3 regions of the Streptomyces sp. NPDC001493 genome follow, and region 3 is predicted to be linked to each of the others. Evidence: riboswitches for the same ligand, from Rfam matches in the RefSeq annotation. Region 3 holds a riboswitch; each other region holds the start of a gene.
The links. Region 3 has a riboswitch for cyclic di-AMP ahead of ACWCWD_RS17825 (transglycosylase family protein). Riboswitches for the same ligand answer to the same signal wherever they lie in the genome.
Positions count from the first base shown of each region.

Region 1: another riboswitch for cyclic di-AMP. It lies ahead of ACWCWD_RS34490 (M23 family metallopeptidase); the one in region 3 lies ahead of ACWCWD_RS17825 (transglycosylase family protein).
Region 2: another riboswitch for cyclic di-AMP. It lies ahead of ACWCWD_RS28310 (M23 family metallopeptidase); the one in region 3 lies ahead of ACWCWD_RS17825 (transglycosylase family protein).

Region 1 is NZ_JBSFHV010000039.1:17,696-27,220, reverse strand. Features, by position in the region: gene ACWCWD_RS34515 (alkaline phosphatase family protein) at 1-534, opposite strand, end outside; gene ACWCWD_RS34510 (DUF5998 family protein) at 534-1,157, opposite strand; gene ACWCWD_RS34505 (bifunctional acetate--CoA ligase family protein/GNAT family N-acetyltransferase) at 1,216-4,173, opposite strand; gene ACWCWD_RS34500 (HPr family phosphocarrier protein) at 4,684-4,965, shown strand; gene ACWCWD_RS34495 (GntR family transcriptional regulator) at 5,133-5,828, opposite strand; gene ACWCWD_RS34490 (M23 family metallopeptidase) at 6,081-6,845, opposite strand; cyclic di-AMP (ydaO/yuaA leader) riboswitch at 6,859-7,026, opposite strand; gene ACWCWD_RS34485 (M16 family metallopeptidase) at 7,239-8,621, opposite strand; gene ACWCWD_RS34480 (M16 family metallopeptidase) at 8,648-9,525, opposite strand, start outside.
Region 2 is NZ_JBSFHV010000023.1:109,895-119,419, reverse strand. Features, by position in the region: gene ACWCWD_RS28335 (sporulation protein) at 1-1,158, shown strand, start outside; gene ACWCWD_RS28330 (FAD-dependent oxidoreductase) at 1,280-2,659, shown strand; gene trmB (tRNA (guanosine(46)-N7)-methyltransferase TrmB) at 2,652-3,608, shown strand; gene ACWCWD_RS28320 (PrsW family intramembrane metalloprotease) at 3,749-5,326, shown strand; gene ACWCWD_RS28315 (aldo/keto reductase) at 5,356-6,303, opposite strand; gene ACWCWD_RS28310 (M23 family metallopeptidase) at 6,522-7,577, opposite strand; cyclic di-AMP (ydaO/yuaA leader) riboswitch at 7,589-7,741, opposite strand; gene ACWCWD_RS28305 (PP2C family protein-serine/threonine phosphatase) at 8,034-9,161, opposite strand.
Region 3 is NZ_JBSFHV010000011.1:170,723-180,247, forward strand. Features, by position in the region: gene eno (phosphopyruvate hydratase) at 1-730, opposite strand, end outside; gene ACWCWD_RS17825 (transglycosylase family protein) at 1,069-1,809, opposite strand; cyclic di-AMP (ydaO/yuaA leader) riboswitch at 1,813-1,995, opposite strand; gene ACWCWD_RS17830 (transglycosylase family protein) at 2,285-3,385, opposite strand; gene ACWCWD_RS17835 (cytochrome P450 family protein) at 3,492-4,838, opposite strand; gene ACWCWD_RS17840 (nucleoside triphosphate pyrophosphohydrolase) at 4,831-5,814, opposite strand; gene ACWCWD_RS17845 (SurA N-terminal domain-containing protein) at 5,840-6,541, opposite strand; gene ACWCWD_RS17850 (protein kinase domain-containing protein) at 6,714-8,276, opposite strand; gene ACWCWD_RS17855 (hypothetical protein) at 8,273-9,034, opposite strand; gene ACWCWD_RS17860 (N-6 DNA methylase) at 9,078-9,525, opposite strand, start outside.

The DNA.
Region 1 (9,525 bases), on a different contig from region 3:
CAGCGGGGTCTGCTCGAAGTCGGGCGCCGAGACCTGGGCCGTACGCACCCCCGCCGCGTCGGCGAGGCTGAAGACGGTGGGGTAGGGCTGCCAGACCTTCGGGGAGGTCCAGGGCTTCCAGCGGAGCTGGTTCATCAGCCCGCCGGTGGCCGGATCGCGCACGGTGTACCCGGGCAGTCCGTGCTTCCCGGGCGGCAGGCCCGTACCGACCGAGGCGAGGGAGGTCGCCGTCGTGGCGGGGAAGCCCGCGGTGATGGGACGCCCGGTGCCGCCGCGCGAGGTCGGCAGCAGGGAGTGCAGGAACGGGGCTTCGTCCGGGTGCGCCGTGATCTGCTCCCAGCCGAGGCCGTCGATCAGGAAGACGCAGTTGCGGTCGGCCGGGGTGAGCTCCGGGATCGACGCGGTGAAGCCGGGCACCTCCTGCCCGGCCACGAGGGTCGGCAGCAGGTCCGCGAGGGACCCGGTGCCGTACTCGGGCACGGGAGCGGTGTCGAGCGGGAGGAGTACGGGGTCCTGCCAGGCGGGCTGGGCCATCAGCGCTTGGTCGCCGTGTTGGCCGGCGTGGCCGCCGTCGCCGCGGTGGCTGCCGTGGCCTCGCTGAGCGCCTGGGCGAAGGCGAGCGTCTGCCGCACGGTGTCCGGGCCGTCGCCGGCCTCGCTGACCCGCAGGCTGAGGTCGTCGGCGGTGGAGCTGCCGGTGTAGCCGTGGTCGGCGTCGCAGTCGGGGTCGCCGCAGGCGGCCGGCTCCAGGTCGATCCGGGAGACCGCGCCCCAGCCGATGGTCAGGACGACCTCGCGGGGAAGCGAACCGGGGACGTACTTCTCGGGGTCCGCCACCACACGGCTCACCACGACGGACGAGATCCGGCCGAGGTGCACGGACTCCGTGGAGGTCGTCGCGTACGGCGTCGGGGACTCCGTCTCGGAGGTCTGCTCGTCGGTGTGGCTGACGATGAAGCGGGTGTCCGTCAGGACCAGGACCGTGGCATGGCGCCGGACCTCGTTGGAGTCGAAGGTCGTCTCCTGGTGCACGAGGTACGAGGCGACCGGCTCCCCGCCGACGGCGGCCTCCACCGCCTCGGCCACGAGGGCCGGGTAGTAGCCGCTGCGCTCGATCGCCGCGCGCAGCCCCTGGGTCGTCGTACCGGTCTTTGCCATGACCCCCATCTTACGGGCCCCGGTGACCGCCGGAGACGCTACGGGGAGGGGTGGCCGGTCAGTAGTTCGGGAGCCGGCGGGGGCCGAGGTCGGTCCGCGCCGGAGGCGGGGCGAGCCGCACGCTCGCGCCGAGGACCGTCAGCCCGTGCGTGGCCACCACGACCGGTTCCAGGGTGACCGAGACCACCTCGGGATGGTCGTCGACCAGGCGGGAGACCCGCAGCAGCAGCTCTTCGAGCGCCCGGGTGTCGACGGGCGACGAGCCGCGCCAGCCGAAGAGCACGGGTGCCGCGCGGATGGAGCGGATCAGTTCGGCGGCGTCCCGGTCGGTGGCCGGAACCAGCCGGTGGGCGATGTCCCCGAGAAGTTCGGAGGGAGTGCCCGCGAGGCCGAAGGAGAGCACGGCTCCGGCGGCGGCGTCGATCGAGGCCCGCACCACGGTGTCGACGCCCCGGGGGGCCATGGACTGCACGACGGGCTGGAGTTCGGCGGGTTTGCCGAGGAGTTCGGTGAGTTCGCCGTACGCCCGGCGCAGCGCGTCCTCCCCGGCGAGGTCCAGACGGACGCCGCCCAGGTCGGCGCGGTGGCGCAGATGGGGTGCGGTGGTCTTGAGGGCGACCGGCCAGCCGAGTCGCGCGGCGGCGGCCACGGCGGCGGCCGCGTCGGGGGCGGCGAGCGTCGCCCGTACGTCGATGCCGTAGCGGCCCAGCAGCCCTCGGGCCTCGTCGTGGCCGAGCGGCCGGCCGCGCGGGTCGGGGTCCGGGCCGAGCAGCGCGTCGATGAACGCGGCGGTGCCGGGCTCGTCGATGGTGTCGTCGAGGAACTCGGGCACCCTGCCCGGCGCGGCGGCCTGGCGGCGCCACTGGGCGTACTTGACCGACTCGCTCAGCGCGCGGACGGCCCGCTCGGCGGCCGGGTAGGCGGGGATCCGGCCGGTGGGGGCGGGCGTGTGGGCCCCGGGTTCCGCGGACGATCCGGCATCGGGCGGCGGTACGGGGGTGGGCGTCCCGTCGGGAGCGGGCGGGCGCGTCGCCGTCGTACCGGATGCCGAACGGGAGGACGGGGTGACCGCGAGGTCCGCGTCCGGTGCGGGGCCGCCGGGGGCCCCGTCGCCCGCGGGCGTGGTGGGCGGGCGCGTACCGGCCGTGGCCGCCAGGGCCTGGGCGAGTCCGCCGATCTCCAGGTGTACGACGGCCACCGGCTTGGCCGGTCCGGCGGTCCGGGCCGCCACGGCCTCGTGCAGGGCTGCCGCCAGCACCTCGCCGTCGCCGCTCTGCAGCTCTCCCTCGCCCCCGACCAGCGGGATCGCGGTCACGATCACCGCGTCGCAGGCCGGGTCGGCGAGCGCCTCGGCCAGGGCCGCGCGGAAGTCCGCGGGTCCGGCCGCCGTGGTCAGGTCCCGGGGCGGCCGGGGCCGCAGTCCCTCCGTGAGGCAGGCGTCGTACGTGAGCAGCCCGAGCGACTCCGAATTGCCGAGGATCGCCACCCGCGGGCCCGCGGGCAGCGGCTGGTCGGCGAGGAGGAGGGCCGCGTCGATCATCTCGGTCACCGTGTCCACGAGGATCACGCCCGCCTGGCGCATCAGGGCGGAGACCGTGGCGTCGGGAATGCGGCTGACGGGCACGGCGTGGCCGGGCGGGGTGGCGCCGCTGTGCCGGGCGCCCTTGACCACCACGACCGGTTTGACGGCGGCGGTGCGGCGGGCGAGCCGGGTGAACTTGCGCGGGTTGCCGAGCGACTCCAGGTAGAGCAGGGCGACATCGGTGTCGGGGTCGTCGAACCAGTACTGGAGGAAGTCGTTGCCGGAGATGTCGGCGCGGTTCCCGGCCGAGATGAAGGTGGAGAGCGCGGCGCCGCGCCGGTGGAGACCGGAGAGGAGTGCGATGCCGATGGCGCCGGACTGGGTGAAGAGGCCGATGCGGCCGGGCGCGGGCGATTCGGGGGCGAGCGACGCGTTCATCCGGACGGCACCGGAGGTGTTGATGATGCCGAAGGCGTTCGGCCCGATGATCCGCATGCCGTAGGAGCGCGCCTGGCGCAGCAGCGCGCGCTGGCGCTCGCGGCCCTCGGCTCCCCGCTCGGCGTAGTCGGCGGAGAGGACGACCAGGCCCCGCACTCCGTGCTCCCCGCAGTCCGCGACGGCTTCGGGGACCCGTTCGGCCGGGACGGCGATGACCGCGAGGTCGACCGGTTCGCCGATGGAGCCCACCGAGCGGTGCGCGGGGACCCCGTCGACGCTGCCCCGGTCGGGGGCGAAGGCGTGGTTGACGGCGTACAGGCGCCCTGTGAAGCCGGAGTGCCGGAGGTTGCGGAGCACGGTCCGGCCCACCCCGCCGGGGGCGCGGCCGGTGCCGACCACGGCCACCGAGGCGGGGGCCAGGAGCCGCTGGACGGAGCGGGCTTCGGCGCGCTGCTCGCGGGCGCGCTGCACGGCGAGCGACTCGGCGGTGGGTTCGATGTCGAGCGTGAGGTGGACCGAGCCGTCCTCGAAGCTCCGCTGCTGGGTGTAGCCGGCGTCCCGGAAGACCTTGATCATCTTCGTGTTGGCGGGCAGCACCTCGGCGGCGAACCGGCGGATGCCCCGCTCCCGGGCGACCGCGGCGATGTGTTCGAGCAGCACGGAGGCGACACCGCGGCCCTGGTGGGCGTCCTGGACGAGGAAGGCGACCTCGGCCTCGTCGGCGGGCGCGGAGGCGGGCCGGCCCCGGTCGTCGATCCGGTCGTAGCGGACGGTGGCGATGAACTCCCCTCCCACCGTGGCGGCCAGCCCCACCCGGTCGACGTAGTCGTGGTGGGTGAAGCGGTGGACGTCCCGGTCGGAGAGCCGGGGGTAGGGGGCGAAGAAGCGGTAGTACTTCGACTCGTCGGAGACCTGCTCGAAGAAGCTGACCAGCCGTCCGGCGTCGTCCGGGGTGATGGGCCCGATCCGGGCGGTGCCGCCGTCCCGCAGCACCACGTCTGCTTCCCAGTGGTCGGGGTACGCGTGATGCGGACTCTGCTCCGGCGTGGGCTGCATGGGCAAAGCCTACGGCGGTCCCACGTTCCGGGAAGGGTCCGCGCGGGTCGCCCCGCGCGCCCGGGGCGTCCGGGTGGCCGGCCGGCCGCCCGGACCACCGCCTGCACGACTGCTCGCACGACCGGCCTTGCGGTTGTCCGTCCGGCTGCCCCTCCGGCCGCCCGTCCGGTCGGGGTCCGGTTGCCCGTACGGCCACGGCCCGACGGACCGTCCGGTCACCGTCCGGCCGCCGTCCGGACATCGTCCGACTGCCGTACGGACATCGTTCGACCGGCTGTTCGGCCACCGTTCGCCCGGCCGCCGGGCCGCCGTCCGAGGCGGGCGCTCAGGGTCGTACGGGCATCGCCGCGGCCCGGCACGGGTCGCGGCGGATTCGGTGCCGGGGCAGGCTGGGAAGCCCACCGGGCGGCTCCGCCGCCGGGAGGCTACGCAGGTCCACGCCCCCATGACACAATGGTCTAGACAAATCAATTACCGTCAGGACATCGCAGATTCACGAAGGGCAGAACCATGGTTGAGCGCCGCGTCAACGTCGGATGGGCCGAAGGCCTGCACGCCCGCCCCGCTTCCATCTTCGTCCGCGCCGCCACGGCCTCCGGGGTCCCGGTGACGATCGCCAAGGCCGACGGCAGCCCGGTCAACGCCGCGTCGATGCTCGCGGTCCTCGGACTGGGCGCGGAGGGCGGCGAGGAGATCGTGCTCGCCTCCGAGGCGGAGGGCGCGGACGCCGCACTGGACCGACTGGCCAAGCTGGTCGCCGAGGGGCTCGACGAACTCCCGGAAACGGTCTGATCCCCCTCCCGCCGGACTCCGTGAAGAAATTCCTCGCTCGGCCGAGCCGCACCGTCCCTACCGGGCGGGGCGGCTCAGTCATTTCCCGGGCAGCCGTGAGGACGAGAATTCCGACAGCACGAAAAAGCGCCTTCAATTCGCTCTGCTATTTGTATACGGCGCGATTGTTAATGACGGGCACCCGAGGTGTTTACGGGATGTTGCAAAGTGCTCACCCGGGCCTGTTTCACCGCTCGGACCGGCCGGCGCGGCCGGTGCGCGGCCAGGGAACGCTCCGCGTGCTGCACGGCCAGCCCCCTGGCGCGCTCCGCGTCGCCCCGGGCCACCGCGTCCACGAGAGCGCCGTGCTCGGCCCACGACTCGACGGGGCGGACCGGCTGCTCGACGGCGTACATCCAGGCGATCTTGTGCCGGAGCTGCGTCAGCAGCGCGATGAGGCCGGGGCTGCCGGATGCCTGGGCGAGCGTCTCGTGGAACCAGCCGCCGAGGGAACGCAGGTCTTCCCCCTCACCCCGGCGGGCCCTCTCCTGCCCCAGCTTGACCAGTCCGCGCAGGACCTTGAGGTGCGCCTCGGTGCGGCGCTGCGCGGCCCGGGCCGCGCCCAGCGGCTCCAGCAGGAGCTTCACCTCCAGGAGGTCGGCCGCCTCCTGCTCCGTCGGCTCGGCGACGCAGGCACCGGCGTGTCTGCGGGTGACCACGAACCCCTCCGACTCCAGGGTCCGCAGCGCTTCGCGCACGGGCACACGGGAGACGCCGTAACGCCGCGCCAGAAGCTCCTCGGTCAGGCGGCTGCCGCGTTCGTAGACGCCCGAGACGATGTCGTCACGGATTGCCGTGCATACCGAGTGCGCGGGAATGCGCATGTCCGAACCTCCGCCTTAATCCCCGCGAAACGCGGCCGATCGAAGCCTGCACCGTGACTCTATTGCAATCTGAGTGAATTTCCGATGGCGTACCGGAATTCGCACATATCTTTTGCCTGCGGAGCCGGTGGCCGGAGGGGTTTCGGGTGATATGCCGAAGCCCCGGCACGGGCCGGGGCTTCGGGACGGTCGGGGTGCCCGGCAGCGGCCGGGCGGCGGTACCGCGGGGCCGGACGCGTGAGGCGGCCGGGGTCAGACGGTGAGGCCGCGGGCCCGCAGATAGGCCACGGGATCCATGTCGGTGCCGTACTCCGGGCCGGTACGCGCCTCGAAGTGCAGGTGCGGGCCGGTCGCGTTGCCGGTGGCGCCGGAGAGGCCGATCCGCTCCCCGGAGGAGACGCGCTGGCCGACGAAGACACCGAGGGAGGAGAGGTGGCCGTACTGCGTGTACGTGCCGTCCGTCATCCGCAGCACGATGTTGTTGCCGTACGCGCCGCCCCAGCCGGCCTCGACGACCGTCCCCGCGCCCACGGCGAGGACCGGGGTGCCGGTGGCGGCGTGGAAGTCGACGCCCGAGTGGCTGCCGGAGGACCAGAGCGAGCCGCTCGACTTGTAGCCGGTGCTGATGTACGAGCCCGCGATGGGCAGGTGGAAGGAGTTCAGGCGGGCGCGCTCGGCGGCGCGGGCGGCGCGCGCCTTCTCCTCGCGGGCCTCCCTGGCCCGTGCGGCGGCTTCGGCCTTCGCCTTCGCTTCGGCCTTCGCCCTGGCCTCCGCTCCGCGCTGCTGGGCCGCCGCCTGGTCGGCTATCCGGTCCGCGATGGAGTCCCCGAGCGTCACGGCCTCGATGAGGCCGGTCGTACCGGGCGACGGGAGGGTGGAGTCGGCGGCGAGGGCCGGGGAGGCGAGCGAGCCGACGACGCCGGTGGCGGCGAGGGCCGCGACGCCGGCGAACCTGGCGGTGGAGCGCGTCAGACGGCCCGGGGCGCGATGCGTCCCGGTGGCACGGGTGAACGCCATGGAGGAGCGGATCCTTTCCTTCCTTCTCGCCTACCGGGTTAGCTGACGGGTTCGGAGCAGGAAGGTCTCCTACGGGCGTTCGCGCCTCTCACGAGACACGGGTGCCCGATTCACCCCAGGGACTTCGCGGGTCCCCGGCTCCCCAGGCTCGCGCCTGACGGGGACTCGGCGATGACTGTCCGGCACCGCGAGTGCGGTACACAGTCGGCGGACAGCCGGATCGACGCTAGGCCGCGGTGCTTTCGATCACCAAACGGACAGGGAGTTTTGTAGCGTATCCCACAGGGCAGACAGCCACTCTTCATGGCAAAGAGGACAAACGCCGCGACCCCGGCGGGATCTCTCCCACCGGGGTCGCGGCCGGGCCTACCCGGTCGTGTGCTTGACGGCTGGTCAGCCGCTGACGACCGTCACCTCGCCGATGCCCAGCGCACGGACCGGATCGGCGATCTGCGCCGCGTCGCCCACCAGGATCGTCACCAGCCGGTCCACAGGGAAGGCGTTGACCACCGCGGCGGTCGCCTCGACCGTGCCGGTCTCGGCGAGCCGTGCGTACAGGTGGGCCTGGAAGTCGTCGGGCAGCTGCTGCTCGACCTGGTCGGCGAGGGTCGCCGCGACGGAGGCGGCCGTCTCGAACTTGAGCGGAGCCACCCCCACCAGGTTTTGCACGGCGGTCTCGCGCTCGGCGTCCGTCAGCCCGTCCGCCGCGAGGGTCCGCAGGACCTTCCAGAGGTCGTCGAGCGCGGGGCCCGTGGACTCGGTGTCCACCGAGCCGCTGATGGCCAGCATCGCCGCACCGGCGGGGCCGGAATCCGGACCGCCGGCCGTGGAGCGGAGCACCTGGGCGAAGGCGCGTACGCCGTAGGTGTAGCCCTTCTCCTCGCGCAGCACCCGGTCGAGCCGCGAGGTGAGCGTGCCGCCGAGGCAGTACGTGCCGAGGACCTGCGCGGGCCAGACGCTGTCGTGCCGGTCCGCGCCGATACGACCGATGAGCAGCTGCGTCTGCACGGCTCCCGGACGGTTCACGATGACCACGCGGCCGGTGTCGTCCGCGGTGATCGGCGCCACCGGGCGGGGGGTGCCTGCGTCGCCCGACCAGTCGCCGAGGGTGTCGGCGAGCAGGGCGTCCAGGTCGATGCCGGTGAGGTCGCCGACGACGACCGCGACCGCGGTGGCGGGGCGGACGTGGGCGTCGTAGAAGGCGCGCACCGCCGCGGCGTCGATCCGCCGCACGGTGTCCTCGGTGCCCAGACGCGGGCGCGACATCCGGGCGGTGGCCGGGAACAGCTCCTTGGAGAGCTGCTTGGCGGCGCGGCGCGCGGGGTTGGCCTGCTCGTGCGGGATCTCGTCGAGGCGGTTGCCCACCAGGCGCTCGATCTCGCTGTCGGCGAAGGCGGGGGCCCGCAGCGCCTCGGCGACCAGGCCGAGCGCCTTGGCCAGCCGGGAGGCGGGAACCTCCAGCGAGACCCGGACGCCCGGGTGGTCGGCGTGCGCGTCGAGCGTGGCGCCGCAACGCTCCAGCTCGGCGGCGAACTCCTCCGCGCTGTGCTTGTCGGTCCCCTCGGAGAGGGCGCGCGCCATGATGGTGGCGACGCCGTCCAGGCCCTCGGGTTCGGCGTCGAGCGGCGCTTCGAGGTGGATCTCGACCGCGACGACCTGCTGGCCGGGGCGGTGGCTGCGGAGCACGGTCAGACCGTTGGGCAGGGTGCCGCGCTCGGGGGCCGGGAAGGCCCAGGGGCGGGCGGTGCCCGGGGTGGGCTGCGGGTGGAAGTCCATGGCTACTCCAGTCACGGCGGCGTCGCTCACTTGGCGGCCTCCTCGTGGGCGTCGGCGTCCGCGCCGTCCTCGGCACCGGTCTCGTCGGCCGGTTCGACCGGCTCGTAGACCAGCACGGCACGGTTGTCGGGACGCAGCGTGGCCGCGGCGACCTCCCGCACCTCGTTCGCGGTGATGTCGAGGACGCGCCCCACGGCCGTCAGCGCGAGCTGCGGGTCACCGAACAGCACGGCGAAGCGGCAGAGTTCGTCGGCACGGCCGGCGACCGTGCCGAGACGGTCCAGCCACTCGCGCTCCAACTGGGCCTGCGCGCGCTCCATCTCCTCCGGCGTGGGGCCCTCGGCGGCGAACCGCGCCAGCTCCTCGTCGACCGCGGTCTCGATGCTCTCGACCTCCACACCGCCGGACGTCTTGACGTCCAGCCAGCCCAGCGAAGGCGCTCCGGCCAGCCGCAGCAGCCCGAACCCTGCGGCCACCGCGGAACGGTCGCGGCGCACCAGGCGGTTGTGCAGCCGGGAGGACTCGCCGCCGCCGAGAACGGTCAGGGCCAGGTCGGCGGCGTCCGCCTCGCGGGTGCCGTCGTGCGGCAGCCGGTAGGCGGCCATCAGCGCGCGGGCCGGGACCTCCTCATGGACCACTTCCCGCAGCTGCCCGCCGATGGTGCCGGGGAGGGTGCCGTCGCGCGGGGGCTTCTTGCCGTCGTGGGACGGGATGGAGCCGAAGTACTTCTCGATCCAGGCGAGGGTCTGCTCGGGGTCGATGTCGCCGACGACCGAGAGCACCGCGTTGTTGGGCGCGTAGTACGTACGGAAGAACGTCTGCGCGTCCTCCAGCGTCGCCGCGTCCAGGTCGGCCATGGAACCGATCGGCGTGTGGTGGTACGGGTGGCCCTCCGGGTAGGCGA
Region 2 (9,525 bases), on a different contig from region 3:
CTGGCGGGATCCTTCTCGGTGAGCGCCTACGCGACACCCGCGTCGCGCTGGCTCATAACCCCCGCCGACCCCTCGGTCGCCCGGGACTCCGCGGCGGCGCGGACCGCGCTGCTCGGCGGCCCGGCGGCGGCCCGTCCGGCGCCCGCGGCGGCTCCGGCACCGAGCGGCCCGTTGCTGCCCGGTGGGCACGGGGCGGTCCCGGTGCAGCCGGGACCCGAGTCCGTGGCGGACGCCTCGCCGCTGCGGGTCGGCCACAGCGATGTCGCCAAACTGCGCGAGGCGGCCCAGGACGCGCGCCGCTGGGACTCCAAGTACGGCGGTGGGGACTGGCGTTCGTCGATGGTCCCGGAGTGCTTACGGGTGGACGCGGCTCCGCTGCTGCTCGGTTCGTACAGCGACGAGGTGGGCCGTGCGCTGTTCGGCGCCTCCGCCGAACTGACCCGGCTGGCCGGGTGGATGGCCTTCGACACCGGCCAGCAGGAGGCCGCCCAGCGGTACTACATCCAGGCGCTGCGGCTCGCCCGGGCCGCGGCCGACGTCCCGCTCGGCGGGTACGTCCTGGCGTCGATGTCGCTCCAGGCGACCTACCGGGGCTTCGCCGACGAGGGGGTCGATCTCGCGCAGGCGGCGGTCGAACGCAACCGGGGTCTGGCGACCGCCCGCACGATGAGCTTCTTCCGGCTGGTCGAGGCGCGCGCCCACGCGAAGGCGGGGGACGCCCCGGCGGCCGGGGCGGCGCTGCGGGGGGCGGAGAGCTGGCTGGAGCGGTCGCGGCCGGGGGACGCCGACCCCTCGTGGCTCGGCTTCTACTCGTACGACCGGTTCGCCGCCGACGCGGCCGAGTGCTACCGCGACCTCAAGGCGCCCCGCCAGGTACGCAGGTTCACGGAGCTGGCGCTGTCGAAGCCCACCGAGGAGTTCGTCCGCTCGCACGGGCTGCGGCTCGTCGTCTCGGCCGTCGCCGAGCTGGAGTCGGGCAACCTCGACGCCGCCTGCGCCGCCGGGACCCGTGCGGTGGAGGTCGCGGGGCGGATCTCCTCCGCCCGGACCACCGAGTACGTGCGCGATCTGCTGCACCGCCTCGAACCGTACGGGGACGAGCCGCGCGTCGCCGAGCTGCGCGAGCGGGCCCGGCCGCTGCTGGTGGCCCCCGCCTGACGACCCGGTGCGGGCCCCGTCGCGGGCCCGCCCGCCGGAATCCGCGCCACGTCCCCGCCCCGTCCGGGGTTTGATCCGGTTGTCAGCGGGTCAGTGCACTATCGGGGTGGGAGGTGGCGTGATGAGGACGCACGCGGACTACGACTGCGACGTGCTGGTGATCGGCGGCGGGATCGTCGGTCTGTCGACGGCGTACGCGCTCACGCGCGCTGCGCCGGGCACCCGGGTCACGGTGCTGGAGGAGGCGTACGACCCCGCCGGTCACGTCGCGGGACCGGGCGGCGGGCTGATCCACAGCGGTGTCCACCACCGCCGGAGCTCCCTCACGGCCCGGTTCGCCGCGCGCGGCGGCAGCGAGATGACCGAGTTCTGCGCCCGGCACGGCATCGCCCACACCGTCGCCGGGAAGCTGATCGTGGCGACCGACCGCTCCGAGCTCCCCCGCCTGCACGCCCTGGCGCAGCGTGGCCGGGAGCACGGGCTGCCGGTGCGCGAGCTGGGCCCGGCGCAGATCGCGGAGTACGAGCCCGGGGTGCGCGGGCAGGCGGCGATCCGGGTCTCCACCACCGGGGTCTGCGACGCGGCGGGGGTCCTCGCGGCGCTCGCGGGCGAGGTGGCGGCCGCCGGGTCGGTCGTCCGGTGCGCGGCGCGGGTGACCGCCGTGGACCGGCGGCCCTGGGGCGTCGCGGCCCGCACGGCGGACGGGACGGTGGTCCGCGCCCGGGCCCTGGTCAACGCCGCGGGCCCGCAGAGCGACCGGGTGGCGCGGCTCGCGGGCGACGAGCCCGGCGTACGCGTCGTGCCGGTCCGGGACACGTACTACGAGCTGCGCAGACCCGAGCTGGTACGCGGAGTGGTCCAGCCGGTGCCGTACCCGGGGCACCCGTTCCCCGGGGCGCAGCTGATCGGCGGCATCGTCCGGTCCGTCGACGGCACGGTCCACGTCGGGCCGGTCGGCGCGACGGCGCCCGGGCGGCCCGTGCCGCCGGTCCACCCCGGCGGGCTGCTCTCCGCGCTGACCCGGCCCGCCTCCTGGCGGACCGCGCGCCGGCCGGAGGGGTACGCCCGGGAGGCGCCGCCCCTCGTCGGGGCCGGTGCGGTGCTGTCGGCGGAGCGGACGCACATGATCGGGCGGACCGCTCGGGACGGGCGCCCCTGGCCGACCGGGCGTCCCCGGCCGGCCGGTCGGGCTGCTCGGGCGGGTTCGACGGGGGCGGTGGTGGCGGCCGCGCTGCGGCGGCTGCTGCCCGACGTGACCGAGGAGGATCTGGGCCCGGTGCGCACCGGGGTGCGGGCCCAGGCGGTGCACGCCGACGGCACTCCGGTCGAGGACTTCCTGATCCAGGAGGCCCCGCACACCGTGCACGTGCTCCACACCCCCGCGGACGCCGCGCTGGCCACGGCGCTGCCGGTGGGGCGGGAGATCGCCCGGCGGGTGCTGGCCCTGGCGCAGGGGGCGGGGTGGAGGCCGCCCGCCGTAGAATCGGGGCATTGTGTCTGAGCAGCCCCTGAACCCCAGTACGGAGCCCGGCGCGCGCGACGAGACCGCCGAGGCCCCCGCCATCAACGCAGCCGTGACCGCGGATATGAACGCGGACCTGAACGCGGACGTGAACGCAGCCGCGAGCACCACCGAGGACACGGCCGACGCGGAACCTTCCGACGCGGAAGCCGCCGACGCCGCCGCCCGCCGGGCCGCCTCCTTCGACCGGCAGCGCCGGTTGCGCCAGGAGCCGCGTTTCCCCGGTGGCCCGGCCGCCGACCCGGCCGGCTCGCACCACGAGCGCCGCATCCGCAGCTTCCAGCCGCGCCGCAGCCGGGTCACGGTGGGCCAGCAGGACGCGCTGGAGCGGCTCTGGCCGCAGTGGGGCTTCGACATCGACGGCCTGAGCGTGCTGGACCTCGACCAGATGTTCGGCGGGCTGCCGGTCGTGCTGGAGATCGGTTTCGGCATGGGCGAGGCCACCGCCCAGATGGCGGCGGACGACCCGGCCACGGGCATCCTCGCCGTCGACGTGCACACCCCGGGCCAGGGCAACCTCCTGCGCCTCGCCGAGCAGGCCGGTTCGGCCAACGTGCGGGTCGCCAACGGCGACGCGATCATCCTGCTCCGCGAGATGCTGAAGCCGGAGTCCCTCGACGGCCTGCGGGTGTACTTCCCCGACCCGTGGCCCAAGGTCCGCCATCACAAGCGGCGGCTGATCCAGCCGGACTTCCTGGACCTGGTGTCGGGGCGGATGAAGCCGGGCGCGGTGATCCACTGCGCGACCGACTGGGAGCCGTACGCGGAGCAGATGCTGGAGGTGCTGACCGCGCACCCCCGGTTCGAGAACACCCGGCCCGACGGCGGCTACGCCCCGCGTCCCGCGTTCCGGCCGCTGACCCGGTTCGAGGGGCAGGGCCTGGACAAGGGCCACGTCGTCCACGACCTGCTGTTCGCGAGGGTCTGAGACCACGACCTGGTCTTCGCGGGGGCCTGAAAGCCCGTCCGGGCCCCTCGGCGCGGGTCTGAAAGCCCGTCCGGCCCCTCGGCGGGGGCCGGACGGGAACCTCCTGGTCGTTTGTCGGTCCCGCTCGTTAGGGTCGGGACATGTCCGCCGGGTCAGAGCAGCACCAGCAGCACCAGCCCGCCGTCCCCGTGCTCGAGGAGCAGCGGATCGGCGAGATCCTGGGCGCCGTCCCGGAGCGTGCCCACTGGCGCTACCGCCCGCGCCGCGTCGGGATGGTGTGGCGCAGCAAGGCGTTCCGCGCGGGCGCGGTGATCGTCACGCTCGCCATCTGCGGGCTGCTCATCCTCGCGCTCGTGCGCAGGGAGACCGGCACCGAGGGGTTCCTCGTCGGTCTCGGGCTCGCGGTGCTGCCGGTGCCGCTGCTGATGTCGGCGTTCCGCTGGCTGGACCGGGTCGAACCGGCGCCCTGGCGGAACCTGCTGTTCGCCTTCGCCTGGGGTTCGTGCGCGGCGGCGCTGGTCGCGATCGTCGCGAACTCCTTCGCGACGTACTGGATAGCGAACCTCTCGGCGGACCCCTCCGGCGCCGACACCCTGGGCGCCACGGTCGTCGCGCCGATCGTCGAGGAGAGCGCCAAGGGCGCCGCCGTACTGATGCTCTTCCTGTTCCGCAGACGGGAGTTCGGCGGGGTCGTCGACGGGATCGTGGCGGCGGGCTTCACCGCGACCGGGTTCGCGTTCAGCGAGAACATCCTCTATCTCGGCAGTGCCTTCGGCGAGGACCGGCAGCTGGGGACGGTGGGAATCGCCTCGGTGACGGTCGGCACCTTCTTCGTACGGATCGTCCTGTCGCCCTTCGCGCACCCGGTGTTCACGGCGCTCACGGGCATCGGCTTCGGTCTCGCCGCCGCCGGGCGCGGCGGCAGGCTTCGACGGATCGCGCTGCCCCTGCTGGGGCTGGTGTGCGCGATGGGTATGCACGCCCTGTGGAACGGTTCGGCGACCTGGCGGCCGTACGGCTTCTACCTGGTCTACGGCGTCGTCATGATGCCGGTGTTCGGGCTGCTGACCTGGCTGGCGATCTGGTCGCGCAGGCGGGAACTGCGGACGCTCGCCGCCGAGTTCCCGGCGTACGCGGTGGCCGGCTGGCTCACCCCGGCCGAGCCGCTCGCGCTGGGCTCGATGCGCGCCCGGGGCATGGCCCGTGACCTGGCCCGGCACTGGCACGGCGCGTCGGACCGGGCCAGGGGCCGGGCGGCGGCCCGTGCCGTCGCGGAGTACGAGTCGTTCGCGACCTCGCTGGCCGCGCTGCGGCGGGACGCCCGGCGCGGTGCGGTGGGCGCCGACTTCGCGGCGCGCGAGCAGGAGTTGCTGCACCACCTGTGGGAGCGCCGGGACGTCGCGGCCCCCGCGCTGAGCCAGGCGGCCCGCAGCGTGTTCCGCCCGGCCGTCCGCCGCCCGCTGCCCGTCCCGTACGGCCCCGCGGCGCACGGGGCCCACGCGGCGCACGGGGCCCACGCGGCGCACGGGGCCCGGGGCTACGCGCCCCCGGCCGCGGCACCAGCACCGGCACCGTACGGAACCGGTCCGGCGTCCCCGTACGCCCCCGGGCCGCAGGCCGCCCCATCACCGGCCCCGGCCCCGGCCCCGGCCCCTCAACAGCCGCCGCCGCACCGGCAGTACGGCGGGCACAACCCCTATCTGCACCCGCCGCAGTAGCGGGCCTGATCAGTGCCCCTGGTCCGCGCTCAGGCGGAGGCTTCGGTGAGCCGGTCCAGCTCCTGGCCGGTCAGCGTGAGGTCGGCGACCGCGAGCAGCGCGGGAAGCTGTTCGGGCGTACGGGCCGAGGCGATCGGCGCCACGACCGTGGGGCGGGACGCGAGCCAGGCCAGCGCGACGGTGGCGATCTCGGCCCCGTGCGCTTCGGCGACGGCGTCGAGCGCGCTCAGCACCTTCCGCCCCCGCTCGGACTCCAGGTACGCTCCGGCCTTCCCGGCGCGGGCGCTCTCCACCTGCGTACCGGGCCGGTACTTGCCGGTGAGGAAGCCGGATGCCAGCGCGGAGTACGGGACCGCGCCGAGACCGGTCTCGGCGGCGAGGTCCTGGGCGGGGCCCTCGTACGTGTCGCGGGAGACCAGGTTGTAGTGCGGCTGGAGGGCGACGTACCCGGCCAGTCCCTCGCGCTCGGAGAACGCGAGCGAGGCGCGCAGGCGTTCGGGGCTGATGTTGGAGGCGGCGATCTCGCGGACCTTGCCCTCCTTGACCAGCTGGTCGAGGGTGGTGACGATCTCCTCCACCGGGACGCCCTCGTCGTCGTAATGGGTGTAGTAGAGGTCGATGTAGTCGGTGTCGAGCCGCCGCAGGGACTCCTCCACCGCGCTCTTGACCGTGCCGGAGGCGAGCCCCCGGTACTCGGGGTGGGCACCGGCCTTGGTGGCGACGACGACGTCCGCCCGGTTGCCGCGGGCCTTGAGCCACTTGCCGATGATGGTCTCCGACTCACCGCCCTGATTGCCGGGGACCCAGGCGGAGTACGCGTCGGCGGTGTCGACGAAGTTGCCGCCGGCCGTGGTGTAGGCGTCGAGGACGGCGAAGGACTGGGCCTCGTCGGCGGTCCAGCCGAAGACGTTGCCGCCGAGGGCGAGGGGGAAGACCTCGATGCCGGACGTTCCGAGCTTGCGGAGAGAAGAAGTCATGAGGGGTTCAACGGAGTGGACGGAGAGCCGTATTCCGGTCCGGGGCTCCGAATCGCGGCCGTCCGCCGCCCGGGGCGCGCTCCTGGCACGTACTCCGCGTCCGTGCTCGGGGCCGACGCGGAGCCGCGGATGGAAAGAGAACCGGCAGCCCTGACGCCCTGGGGGGGGGTGGGGCGTCGAGGCTGCCGGGGTTCGGGGGCTCAGCCGTGCGCCGAGCGTCAGACCGTGAGGCCCTTGCCGGTCAGCCAGGCCATCGGGTCGATGCCGGTGCCGTCCGGGGTGTGGACTTCGAGGTGGAGGTGCGGGCCGGTGACGTTGCCGGTGGCTCCGACGCGGCCGATGGTGTCGCCCGTGCTGACCTGCTGGCCGACGACCACGTCCATGGAGGACTGGTGGCAGTACCAGATCTCCGTACCGTCGTCGAGCTCCAGGACCGTGCGGTACCCGTACGAGCCCGACCAGCCCGCGGACTTGACCGTTCCGCCGTGCACGGCCTTGACCGGGGTGCCGGTCGGCGCGGCGAAGTCGAGGCCGGTGTGCTGCCCGGAGGCCCACATCGTGCCGGCCTCGCCGAAGGTGGAGGTGATCGTGTACGCGGAAGTGGGGAGCGAGTAGCTGGCGGCGAGCTTGGCGAGCCTCTCGGCCTCGGCCTTCTTCGCCGCGGCCTCCTCGGCCGCCTTCTTCTCCGCGGCGGCCTTCGCCTCCGCCTCGTCCTGCTGCTTCTTCGCCTCGGTGGCGGCCTTGGTGGCGGCCGCCGCCTCCTCGGCCGCCTTCGCGTCCGCGTCGGCGGCGGACTGCTGCTGCTCGGCCTGCTGGAGGATGCGGGCGCGCAGGGCCTCGCCCGCGTCGGTGGCGCCCTGCTCGGTCTCGGCCGTGGTGAGCCCGGCCGTGGTGAACGGCGCGGCCGCCGCGACCGGGGCCGGGGCGTCGTGGGACTCGACCGCGGTGATCAGAGCGCCCAGCCCGGGAACGGACTTGGCGTCGGGAAGGTTGTCCGCGAGCGAATCGGGAAGAGAGATGGAGACCGGCGGCTTGCTCTGCGCGGTGGCCATGCCGCCCGCACCGACGGCCGCGATGACGCCGACCCCGAGGACGGTGGAACTACGCGCGAGACCACGCTGCTTGGCCACGCGGTGCCGGCCGCGGACGGGGCGGAGGGAATCCTCGGTGGGGTTCCATTCCTCCCACGCCTTGTCGGAGTCGCCGGGGGAGCCGAAGCCGTCGAGGGTGGCAAAGGGTGACGGGGCTTCTGGGGCAGGCTGGTTGGACGCCACGGGGGCGCACTCCTTTCCTTCCTTCTCGCCTACCGGGTTAGCTGACGGGTTCGGAGCAGGAAGGTCTCCTACGGGCGCCTGACGTCTCTGACGAGACACAGGTGTCCGATTCACCCCAAGAAGTGGTTCCCCGGTTCCCTTGCGGAATTCGGCGCTCGCGCACGGCGCCGTCTCTGACGACGGCTGGGACGACCGCGCTGCGTTATCGAACGTTAATAGACACACGGCTCCGATTCCAAGCCGTTCCCCTTGATCATTCCCACTTCGGGGCGGGATTTACCACCGCATATCACCACTCATCGGGGCGACTTGCGGACTGCCGGTGCACCCCGACTTTTCTGACGGTGTGTCATATGTTATCGAGCGGCACCGGTCTGCTACGGACCGTCGCCGCATCCGTCCGGCAGCCCCGGGGAAGCGCGGAAGCGCCCCGGGACGACGGCGCGCACCACCGCGTCAGCCGTCCCCGCGGCCCACGATCGGCACGGTGGTCCGGCGCTCCGGCTGGTCCTCCGCCGGCCGGGCGACCGCGAGCAGCGCCAGGTCGTCCGTCGAGCGGCCACCGGTGTGCAGGCGGACGTCGTCGGTGAGCGCCGTCAGCAGTTCGTCCGGACCGGGGAAGATCCGCCCGCGCAGCCGCTCCGCCGGGTCGTAGAACACGCCTGCCCGGTCGCGCGCCTCGGAGAGCCCGTCCGTGTAGGTCAGCAGCGTCGCCCCCGGCGGCAGTTCCCACTCGTCCACCTGGTCCGGCCAGGCGCCCAGCGCCATGCCGAGAGGGAGTGCGGGCATGCTCGGCCGCAGCACGTCCAGCGCCCCTCCGGCATGGAGCAGCAACGGCTCGGGGTGGCCCCGGTTGACGATCCGCAAGGTCGCGGAGCCCTCCGGGATCTCGGCGAGCACCGCGGTGACGAACCCCTCCACCGGGTCCAGCCCCCCGCGCCGCGCGGCGTCCCTGGCCAGCGCCCGCTCCAGCCGCTGCGCCACGCCCTCCAGCGTCTCCTCCTGCTCGGCGGCCTCCCGGAAGGCGCCGATGATCACCGCCACCGCCTCGACCGCGTCGAGCCCCTTGCCCCGTACGTCACCGAGCACGAGGCGCACGCCGTACGGGGTGTCCGCGACGGCGAACAAGTCGCCGCCGACGTACTCGTCCGCCTGCGCCGCCTCGTACCGCGCGGCGACATGGAGCCCGCCGACCCGGTCGGCCGGAACGGGCAGCACCGCGCGCATGGCGGTCTCCGCGATGATCCGGGCGGAGGCGAGCTGCTCGTTGCCGCGCCGCACGACGCCGTTGATGACGAGCGCCAGCACGGCGGTGGTGAACACGGTGAGCGTCTCGATGATCGGGACGATCTGCCCGATGGTGCCCACGTACACCCGCATCGCGATGACGGCGGCGAGCGAGGCGACACCGATCCGGATGGTCCCCGCCCGGGAGGCGAACGGAGCGGCGATGAGAGGGGCGGCGACGAACAGGGGCACCGCCGTGAAGCGGGGCGGTGAAGCGATGTCGAATACGAGTCCGCCGGCGATGAGCAGGGCAGGCAGCATCCGTACGAAACGCCGGGCGCCCACACCCCCGGCCATCCAGCCATGCTCGTACAGCGGTTTCCCCACCTCTGCGCTTCTCCTGCCCTGTCCCGCCACGGCTGCGGAACCTACCGCGCCCCGCCCAGGCTGGCCCGAACCGCGCCGCGCGGCGACTCCCCGTCGTCCATAGGGGGGAGCGCGCGACTCCCCTTCGAGCGCCCCCCATCGCCGGCGTACGCCGGGCGGTCAGGACCGGCGAAGCGATGAGTTCCGCGCCGCGCCGCGAGCCCCGGCGCGCCGCACACGGAAGCGGCGGACCGGTTACCCGGCCGGCCGGACGCCCGTCCACGCATTCGGTCGGGCGGCACGGACCGCGCAGGCGTGCGAGACATTTCCTGGATGGACCATTTCATGCCCGGTA
Region 3 (9,525 bases):
CGAGCGCGAGCGCGATGTCGCGGCCGGGGACGAAGCCGGCCTCCTTGATGGCCTCGACGATGAGGTCGAGGGCGGCGCGGTTGGACTCGAGGTTCGGGGCGAAGCCGCCCTCGTCGCCGAGACCGGTGGAGAGGCCCTTGGTCTTCAGGACCTTCTTCAGCGTGTGGTACGTCTCGGCACCCCAGCGAAGGGCCTCGGAGAAGGACTCCGCGCCGATCGGGGCGATCATGAACTCCTGGATGTCGACGTTGGAGTCGGCGTGCGACCCACCGTTCAGGATGTTCATCATCGGAACGGGCAGCAGGTGCGCGTTCGGGCCGCCGAGGTAGCGGAAGAGCGGGAGGTCGGCAGCCTCGGAGGCGGCGTGGGCGACGGCCAGCGAGACGCCGAGGATGGCGTTGGCGCCGAGCGAGCCCTTGTTCTCCGTGGCGTCCAGGTCGCACATCGCCTGGTCGATCAGGCGCTGCTCGGTGGCGTCGTAGCCGACGAGCTCCGGGCCGATCTGCTCGATGACGGCGAGGACGGCCTTCTCGACACCCTTGCCCAGGTAACGCTTGGGGTCACCGTCGCGAAGCTCGACGGCCTCGAACGCGCCGGTGGATGCGCCGGACGGAACGGCAGCACGGCCCGTGCTGCCGTCGTCGAGACCAACTTCGACCTCGACCGTGGGGTTACCCCTCGAGTCGAGGATTTCCCGGGCTACGACGACGTCGATGGACGGCACGAGCATCTCCTTCTGGGATGTGACGCTGACTGTGCGGGGCTCTTGAGCCTTGCGACTAGAGCCTAACCGGACACAGGACATCGGCCAGCCGACCGTCCGTCCAGTGACACGGCGAGCCTACACATTGTTTCCGTACGGAACATAACGTGTGGCGATACGGCGTACGGCGGCCTGCCGTACGCCCGGGAAAGGATGCTTCTTCTTCCCCTCCCCCGGACCCGGCCCACGGCCGGACGCTCCGGGAAAAGGCCCTGGCCCGGCGTGCGGGGGGAGTGCGCGCCGGGCCAGGGAGTGGGAAAGGGGTGCCGCCGGACACCCCCGTTCCGGGGAGGAGAGGTTCGTGACTACTTCAGGTGGAGCTGCTGACCCGGGAAGATGAGGTCGGCGTCGTCGACGATGTCGTGGTTCAGCTTGAACAGCTTCTGCCAGCCGCCCTTGACGCCCTGCTTCTCGGCGATGGTGCTGAGGGTGTCGCCGGCGACGACCTTGTACTCGCCGTCGCCCTTCTCGACCTTGTCGCCGGTCGGCGTGGTGACGGTCTCGGACTTCTCGGCGGCGGGGCGGTCCTCGCTGCGGGAGGCGGTCTGCGAGTCGGTGGAACGGTCCGGCGTCGACGTGGAGGCGCTGCCGCCGGTCGAGGTGGAGCCGGTGCTCGCGGAGGTGTCGGTGCTCGCGGAGGAGGAGCCCGTGTCGACGCCCGGGTCCACACCGTCGTTGGTGAGGCCGCCGGCGCCGGCGCAGGACCAGGCGCTCGGACCCTGCATGTCGAGCAGCACCTCGGCGGTGGCGATCTGCTGCTCCTTGGTGGCCAGGTCGGCGCGGGGGGCGTACTTCGTACCGCCGGCGGCGGCCCAGCTGGACTGCGAGAACTGGAGGCCACCGTAGTAGCCGTTGCCGGTGTTGATGGACCAGTTGCCACCGGACTCGCACTGGGCGACGGCGTCCCAGGTGGAGACGGAGGCGGCGGAGGCGTTGGTGGCGCCCATCAGCGGGAGGGCGATGGCGGCACCGGCGACGCCGGCGAGCGTGGCCACACGGACGGCCTTGGACGAGCGGCGGTGCTTACCCTTGCTGGACAGCAGCATGGAAGATCTCCTCACCGACGCCTACGAGGTGAGCTGTCGGGTTCGGGCCAATGAGTTGCCCGGCCACACGTCCTTGCGTGTGGCTTCACCCCTAGCTGGTCCCGGCCCGCCCGTCGTTTCCGACGGGCCGTCCGATTCCGGCGGCTTACCTGGGTCCCCCGCTCCTGCCTACGGCGCTTTCGCGTCTGTTCCCTTCGACCGACGGCAGGATTCGGCGTGACGGTCGACGGGGCCCGCGGTGCGAGCGGCTCTGACCGTAAACAGAGGGAACCCCCACATTCAATGATGGACATATCAGACAATCAGACCTTACTGGCCATGCCTGAATAACCGTTTCCGCAGGTCAAAGCGGACATCTGCGAACCCCTGTGACCACGACACGCCGAAACAGCGAAGAGACCCATGTCTCACTTTCGCAAAAGTGGACATAGGCCCCCTAACTGCCCCTCTTTTCGGGCGTTTTTCCCGAGTTTGATCAGTTGGCGGGAGCGGTCTCCGCCGTGTCGGGAACGGTCTCCGGCGTGTCGGAAGCGGTCCCGGTCGCCGTGGAAGCGGTCGACGTGGTTCCGGTGGCCGTCTGCGTGGACAGGTCGAGCTCCTGGCCGGGCAGGATCAGGTCGGGGTTCGAGCCGATCACGTCCTCGTTGGCCTGGTAGAGCTCGGTCCAGCCGTCCGTCAGGTGCTGCGCGTCGGCGATCGCCCAGAGGTTGTCGCCGGACTGGACCGTGTACGTCCCGTCCGTCGCGAGCGCCGCGTCGTCGCGCGCGTCGCTGTCGCCGCGCGAGGCGTGCCGGCCGGTCTCGCGCGAGGCGTCGGCGGCGGCCTCGTCCGGGTCGGGCGTGCCGCGGTGCTTGCCGCCCGTCGCGGTGTCACCGGTCGCCGCGTCCGTCGCGCCGTCCGTCGTACCGGCTGTCGCGCCGCCCTTCGCCCCGCTCTTGCCGGGCGTGGTGCTGCCCGGGGTGGCCGAGCCGGAGGGCGAGGGGGTGACGGAGGCGTCGGGGCTCGGCGTGGCGCTGCTCCCGGTCGAGCCGGTCGAGCCGGTCGAGTCCGTCGCGCCGGAGGTACCGGTCGAGCCCGAGGTGTCCGTCGACCCCGTGGTGCCGGTGGAGACGGGTGCGCCGTCCGCGTCCGGGATCGTGCCGGCCGAGGCGCCCGCGTCCGCGGCGGAGACGGAGCCCGGGTCGACGCCGATGAGCGAGCCCGCGGGCGCGAGACCGGAGATGACCGCGCACCCGGGCCACGCCTGCGGGCCCTTGGCGTCGAGCACCTTCTCGGCCACGGCTATCTGCTGGGTGCGGCTGGCGAGGTCCGCGCGCTGCGCGTAGTCCGTACCGCCGTAGGCCGCCCAGGTCTCCTGGGAGAACTGCAGTCCGCCGTAGTAGCCGTTGCCGAAGTCGGCGCTCCAGGTGCCGCCGCTCTCGCATTCGGCGACCTTGTCCCAGGTGGTCGCGTCCGCGGCGCCGGCGCTGCCCGCGGCGAGGAGCGGAATCGCCAGGGCGGAGCCTGTCACGCCGGCTGCGACGACGATGGCGGGTGCCTGGCGAGGGCGGCGGTGTCTGCCGTTCGCGGAGCCCATGGGAGTGCCTTCCGTGTGACTGACGGGTGAACTGATGCGTCGAACCGTGAACCTAGCGGGACTCGAACGTGTGTCACAAGTCGATCCCTCGCAGATCACGTGAACATCACAGTGTTGACGGAGCGTCACTTCTGTCGGGCGCCGGTCCCGGCGTGAACTCCACCGGAAGAGTGCGCAGTCCACGCATGATGAGCCCGCCACGCCACCGCAAATCGGCTGTTTCTCCCGCAAGACGCAGGTCAGGAAGGCGCCTCAGCAGGGTCGCGAGGGCGGTCCGGCCCTCCAGTCGGGCGAGCGGCGCACCCACGCAGTAGTGGATGCCGTGGCCGTAGCCGAGGTGCTGATTGTCACGCCGCGCGAGGTCGAGCGTGTCGGGGTCCTCGAAGCGCGCGGGGTCGCGGTCGGCCGCCGCGAGCACCACGAGCACCGGGTCGCCTGCCGCGATCTCCTCGTCGCCGATGGTCAGCGGTTCGGTGGCGTACCGCCAGGTGGCCAGCTCCACCGGGCCGTCGAAGCGGAGCAGCTCCTCGATGCCGGTGGCGAGCAGCTCCTCCTCCCCCGCCGCCAGGGACGCTTCCAGCCGGGCGCGTTCCCCGGGGTGACGGAGGAGGGAGTAGGTGCCGTTGCCGATGAGGTTGACGGTGGTTTCGAACCCCGCGAAGAGCAGGATGAAAGCCATCGCGGCGGCCTCGTTCTCCGTGAGGTGCTCGCCGTGGTCGCTGGTCCGGATGAGCTCGGAGATCAGGTCGTCGCCCGGGTTCTCCCGCTTGCGGTGGATGAGTTCGGCGAGGTAGGCGCGCATCCGCTTCACCGAACGCGCCACCCCGCCGCGCGGACCGCCGCCGTGGCGGATCATCATCCCCGCCCAGTCCCGGAAGTCGTCCTGGTCCTCCTCGGGGACCCCGAGCAGGTCGCAGATGGCGTAGATGGGGAGCGGGAACGCGAAGTCGTGGATGAGGTCGGCGGTGCCCGCGGCCACGAACCGGTCGATGAGCCGGTCCGTCAGCTCCTGCACGCGGGGCGCGAACTCCGCGACCCGGCGCGGGGTGAACGCCTTCGACACGAGCCGGCGCAGCCGGGTGTGGTCGGGCGGGTCGATGTTGAGCAGATGGGTCATCAGCTCGGCCTTGCGCTCCCCGGGGATCCCGGTCTTCCCCTTGGCGTGCGCCGACCCGGCGTGGTGGACCGGGTTCTTGGAGAGCCGGTTGTCGGCGAGCGCCTGCCGCGCGTCCGCGTACCGGGTGACCAGCCAGGCTTCGACCCCGCTGGGCAGCGTGGTGCGGTGCACCGGGCTGTGCTCCCGGAGCCAGGCGTACGCCGGGTACGGGTCGGTGGCGAACTCCCAGGTGAAGAGTTCGGGGGCGGCGGGGGCGCGGTGCGCGGGGCATCCGGCGGGGGCGGGACCGGGTTCGCGGTCCGCGGTGCTGTCGTCGTTCGCCGGCCGGTCACTCATCGACGGTGTCCGGGGCGCCGATGCCCTCCGCCGCGAGGATCGCGTCGCGGTAGGCGCGGGCCGCCGCGCGCAGGGCGGCTTCGGGGTCGACGCCCTCGGCCTCGGCGCGGACGGCGAGGGCGAGCAGCTCGTAGCCGAGGGTGTCGCCGGCGGGCGGGGCGACGTCCAGGTCCGACCCGCGGACCCGGCTGCCGAGCTTCGCCGCGAGGGCCAGCGCGGGCTGACCGAGCGGGATGCCCTCGGTGACCGAGTCGCGTCGCTTCTCGACCGCTTTGGTGCGCAGCCAGTGCGCGTGGACGTCGTCGGGGGTCTCGGCGGTCGCGTCGCCGAAGATGTGCGGGTGGCGGCGGATCAGCTTCTCCACCAGCCCGCCCGCCACGTCGTCGACGGAGAAGGGGGCGTCCTCGTCCTCCTCGGCGATCCGCGCGTGGAAGACGACCTGGAGCAGGACGTCCCCGAGCTCCTCGCGGAGTTCGTCGCGGTCGCCGTCCTCGATCGCCTCGACGAGCTCGTACGTCTCCTCGATGGCGTACTTCGCGAGGCCCCGGTGGGTCATCCGCGAGGTCCACGGGCATTCCCGCCGGATCAGGTCCATGACCTGGACGAGGTCGAGGAGCCGGGCGCCCGGCAGGTCGTACGAACCGGGGAGCAGCTCCAGGTCCGGCATCTGCACCCGGCCGGAGCCGCCGAGGCGGGCGAGTCCGTCGGTGAGCCGCTGGTCGCCCTCGCCGCCGACCAACACCACCACGGTCCGGTCGCCGACGCAGGCGTCGACCAGTTCCTCGGCGGTCAGCTCGGTGTTCTCGACGGTGACGCCCGCCTCGCGCAGATACGGCAGCTGCACGTGGTCGGGGGCGCCGCACAGCACGCGGTCGGCGGTGCGCAGCGTCTGCCAGGCGGGCCAGGACAGCAGTCCGGGAGCGACTCGGTGGCTGGCGGTGAGGAGGACGACCCGGCCGGGTGCTTCAGCGTTCACCCTTCGAACCTACCCCGGCGGTGTGTCAGCCCGCCGGGACGGTCTCCTGCTGCCCGGAGCCGTCCGCTCCGGCACCGTCCCCGCCGGATGCGGCGGCGTCGGTTCCGGTGGCCTTGGCGAGCCAGGCCGGCTGGTAGGTGCCGAGGCGGATCTGCTGGTCGTCCCAGGCTCCGTAGCGCGGGTTGACGTCGATGTGCAGCGACTTCGATGCCTTGGTGAGGGCTGCCGTCACCTTCTGGGTGCCCTCCTGGGTCTGCAGGTCCGCGCCGAGCGACGCCGCCAGCTTCGGCAGCTGGACCTCCTGGCGCAGGTCGCCGTCGATCTGCTCCGGGGAGATCCAGCGCTCCTGGAGGAGGGTCGCGGCCAGCTCGTCCTCGCCGCCGTACTGGGCGACGGCCGCCTGGTGCACCTGCTGGAGCTCCTTGCGGCTGACGGTCACCCCGGCGTCCTCGGCCGCCCGGTCGAGGACCTGGCTGAAGATCAGCCGGTGCAGCGCGGCGCGCGGGAGCTGGCCGGACCCCTTCACCAGCTGGGCGGACTGCGGCGAACTCTCCTGGGCGGCGCGGACCTCGGCGACGTCGGCCTGGAGGGTGGAGACCTCGATCCGCTGTCCTCCGACGATCGCGGCGGCGCCGGGGTGGGCCTCGCCACCGCAGGCGGTGAGGACGGGTGCGGAGAGGAGGAGCGCGGCGGAGAGGGTGAGCGCGGTGCGACGACGGCGGTGCAAAGGAGCCTCCCGATGAGAGTTTGTGCATCAGTGCACAAAGCCTTGCGGTGATCGATGTTAGGCAGTGGTGGCCATGGGGGCCACTGGTTCGACCAACGATTCGGGAGGAGTTGGGGATGTGGTGCCGTCGGGCGGTGTACGGGTGGCCGGCTCGGGCGTGTGGTCCGGGCGGTCAGCCGCCGCGTACGTCCCGCTGGTGGGTCAGCTGCCGGCGCAGCTCGGCGGGGAGCGGGTGGTGCGGGCCGTAGGTGCGCTCGGTGTCGTACAGCAGGGCCTGCAGCTGGGCGCGTCCCGCGGTGTGGTCGCCGACCGCGAGCAGCAGCAGCCCGATGCGGTGGCGGATGTCGAAGGCCCGGCCGGGGTCGCCCGCGACGGGGCCGTAGACGTTCTCGTAGTAGGGGAGGACCGCGCGGTACTCGTTGAGCGCGGCGGCCGTCTCGCCCAGCTGTTCCAGGCAGGTGGCGGCGTCGTAGCGGTACTGGAGGGTCTGCGGGTCGCCGGGTCCGGCCTCGGCGGTGCGGTCGTCGGCGAGACGGCGGAGTTCGGGCAGGGCGCGGCGGTACTGGCCGTCGTCCATCAGCGTCGCCGCGTACTGCTTGCGGAGGATACGGACGACGGGCGAGTGCTCGCCGTGCTCGACGGCGGCGGTCGGCAGGATGGAACCGAGGATGTCGACGGCCTGCGTGATCCGGCCCTCGCCGAGGAGCCGCTTGACGTCGTCGACGGCGCGCGCCACGTCGGCCCGGCCGGATGCCGGGCGTTCGGCGGGTACGGGCGGCGGGCCGAAGCCGGTGACCGGGGCGGGGGCCGGGGCGGTCGCCCGGTCGGGCCAGGGGGCGTGCGGGCGGAGGAACGGGCGGGTCGGGTCGAGCGGTCCGCCGGGTGTCCCGCGCGCGGGGAGCAGCGGGGCGAGGGCCTCGTACACCTCCTGCGCGGAACCGGGGCGGGCCTGCGGGTCCTTGGCGAGCAGCCGCAGGACGAGGGCCTCCAGCTGCTCGGGCACGTCGGCGCGGAGGTGACGGACCGGCAGCGGCGGTTCGTAGAGGTGGCGGTGGAGCACGCCGAGCGCGGTGGACCCGGAGAACGGCACGTCCCCGCTGAGCAGCTCGTGCAGCAGCACGCCGAGTGCGTACAGGTCGGTGTACGGCCCGACCGCGCCGCCCATCGCCTGCTCGGGCGCCATGTAGGCCGGGGAGCCGATGGGTGAGCCGGTGTGGGTGAGCCGGGTGGTGTCGGTGTCGAGCACGGAGGCGACGCCGAGGTCGAGCACGGTGACGGTGCCGTCGGGCCGGACCATGACGTTGCGGGGCTTGAGGTCGCGGTGGACGATCGGCACCGCGTGCACGGCGCTGAGCACCGCGCAGAGCTGGGCGGCGACCGCGACGGCCCAGGGCCACGGGTAGGGGTCGTGCTCGGCGAGGTGGTCGGCGAGGTCGGAGCCCTCGACGTACTGCATGACGAGGAAGAGGTCGTCGCCGTCGCCCCCGGCGTCGTGGACGGTGACCAGTCCGGGGTGGTCGACCTGCGCGGTCACCCGGCACTCCCGGGCGAACCTGCGGCGCAGCTCGTCGGCCTCCTCCGGGCCTCCGGGCACGCCCATCCGGTCGGGGCGCAGCAGCTTCACCGCGACCCGGCGGTCGAGCCGCTGGTCGTACGCCGTCCAGACCTGGCCCATGCCGCCCTGGCCGAGGATCGCCGCGAGTGCGTACCGCCCGGCGACGACGCGACCGCTCACCGGCCCTCGCCCTCCTTGCGGAGGTAGTCGCTCAGCTCGTCCAGCTCGGCACGGACCTGGTCGAGCCGCTGGGGCGGGCCGGGGCGCTTGGGGGGCGGGGTGGGCTGGGGCTGGGGCTGCGGCTGGAGTTGAGGCTGGGGCTGGGGCTGCGGCTGCGGTTGTACGGGGAGTTGCTGCTGCGGCAGGGAGGGCTGGTAGGGCGCGGTGGGGATGCCCTGCGGGTGGTGCGGGACGGGCGGGGCGCCGTAGGGCGGGGCCTGGTGGATGCCGGCGACGTTCGGGTAGCCGTACCCGGCGACGGGACCGATCTGCGGGTAGCCGGGGGCCGCGACGACGCGGGGCCCGCGCGGGCCGCCCGGCCCGAAGTGGCGGATGTCCTGGTGGAGGTAGTACCAGGTGACTCCGACGACGAGGGCCAGCACCCAGCCGAGGAAGGACAACGCCTGGGCGTCCGTCAGGTCCTCCTGGTCCTCGGGGATGGCCGCCGTGTAGGCGACGAGCCCGGCGGTGAGCGCGAGGGACAGGACGAACAGCGTCCAGTCGCGCGCACGGCGGGTCACGACGGCCAGCCGCAGCATCGCCGTCCAGGCCAGGAAGCCACAGCTCAGCACGGTCAGCGCCACGAAGACCACGCGCAGGACCGTCAGCGTCACCGAGGAAGGGCGCGCCGTGGGAAGCTCCGGCGGATAGCCGTAGCCGTGCATGTGCCGCTCCCGGGAAGCGATGGGCGGATGTGTGGTGCGAGCGTATACATCCACGCGGACAGCCGTTCCCCGGTTGTGCACAACGATGTGGCTCAGCTCACTCCGGGGCGACCGTCCCGTCCGTGAGCCCGTCGTACATGCCCTGGACCAGCAGTCCGCCGAGTCGGCCCGCCGTGCGCAGTGCGTCCTCGAAGGCGGCGAGGGCGCGGAACTGCTCACCGTACCGCCGCTGTTCGTCCAGCGGGAGCCGGGGCAGCCGGATGCGCCGGGCGTCGAGCCGCGAGGCGGTCGACGCATGGCTGCTGGCGCGGCGGTTGTTGGCGGTACCGCGCAGGAAGCCGGCGAGGAACCAGGGGTCGAGGACGGCCGGATCGGGGCGCAGCAGCTGGAGGTTGCGGCCGAGCACGGCCCCGGCGGTCGCCTCGTCCACGACCCGGACGACCGAGCCACCGCCGAGCACGGGGACCACAACGTCACCGGTGCGCAGGACGACGGCCTCCTCGGCGGAGCCGGTGGTCCCGGTGGTTCCGGCCGACCCGGTTCCG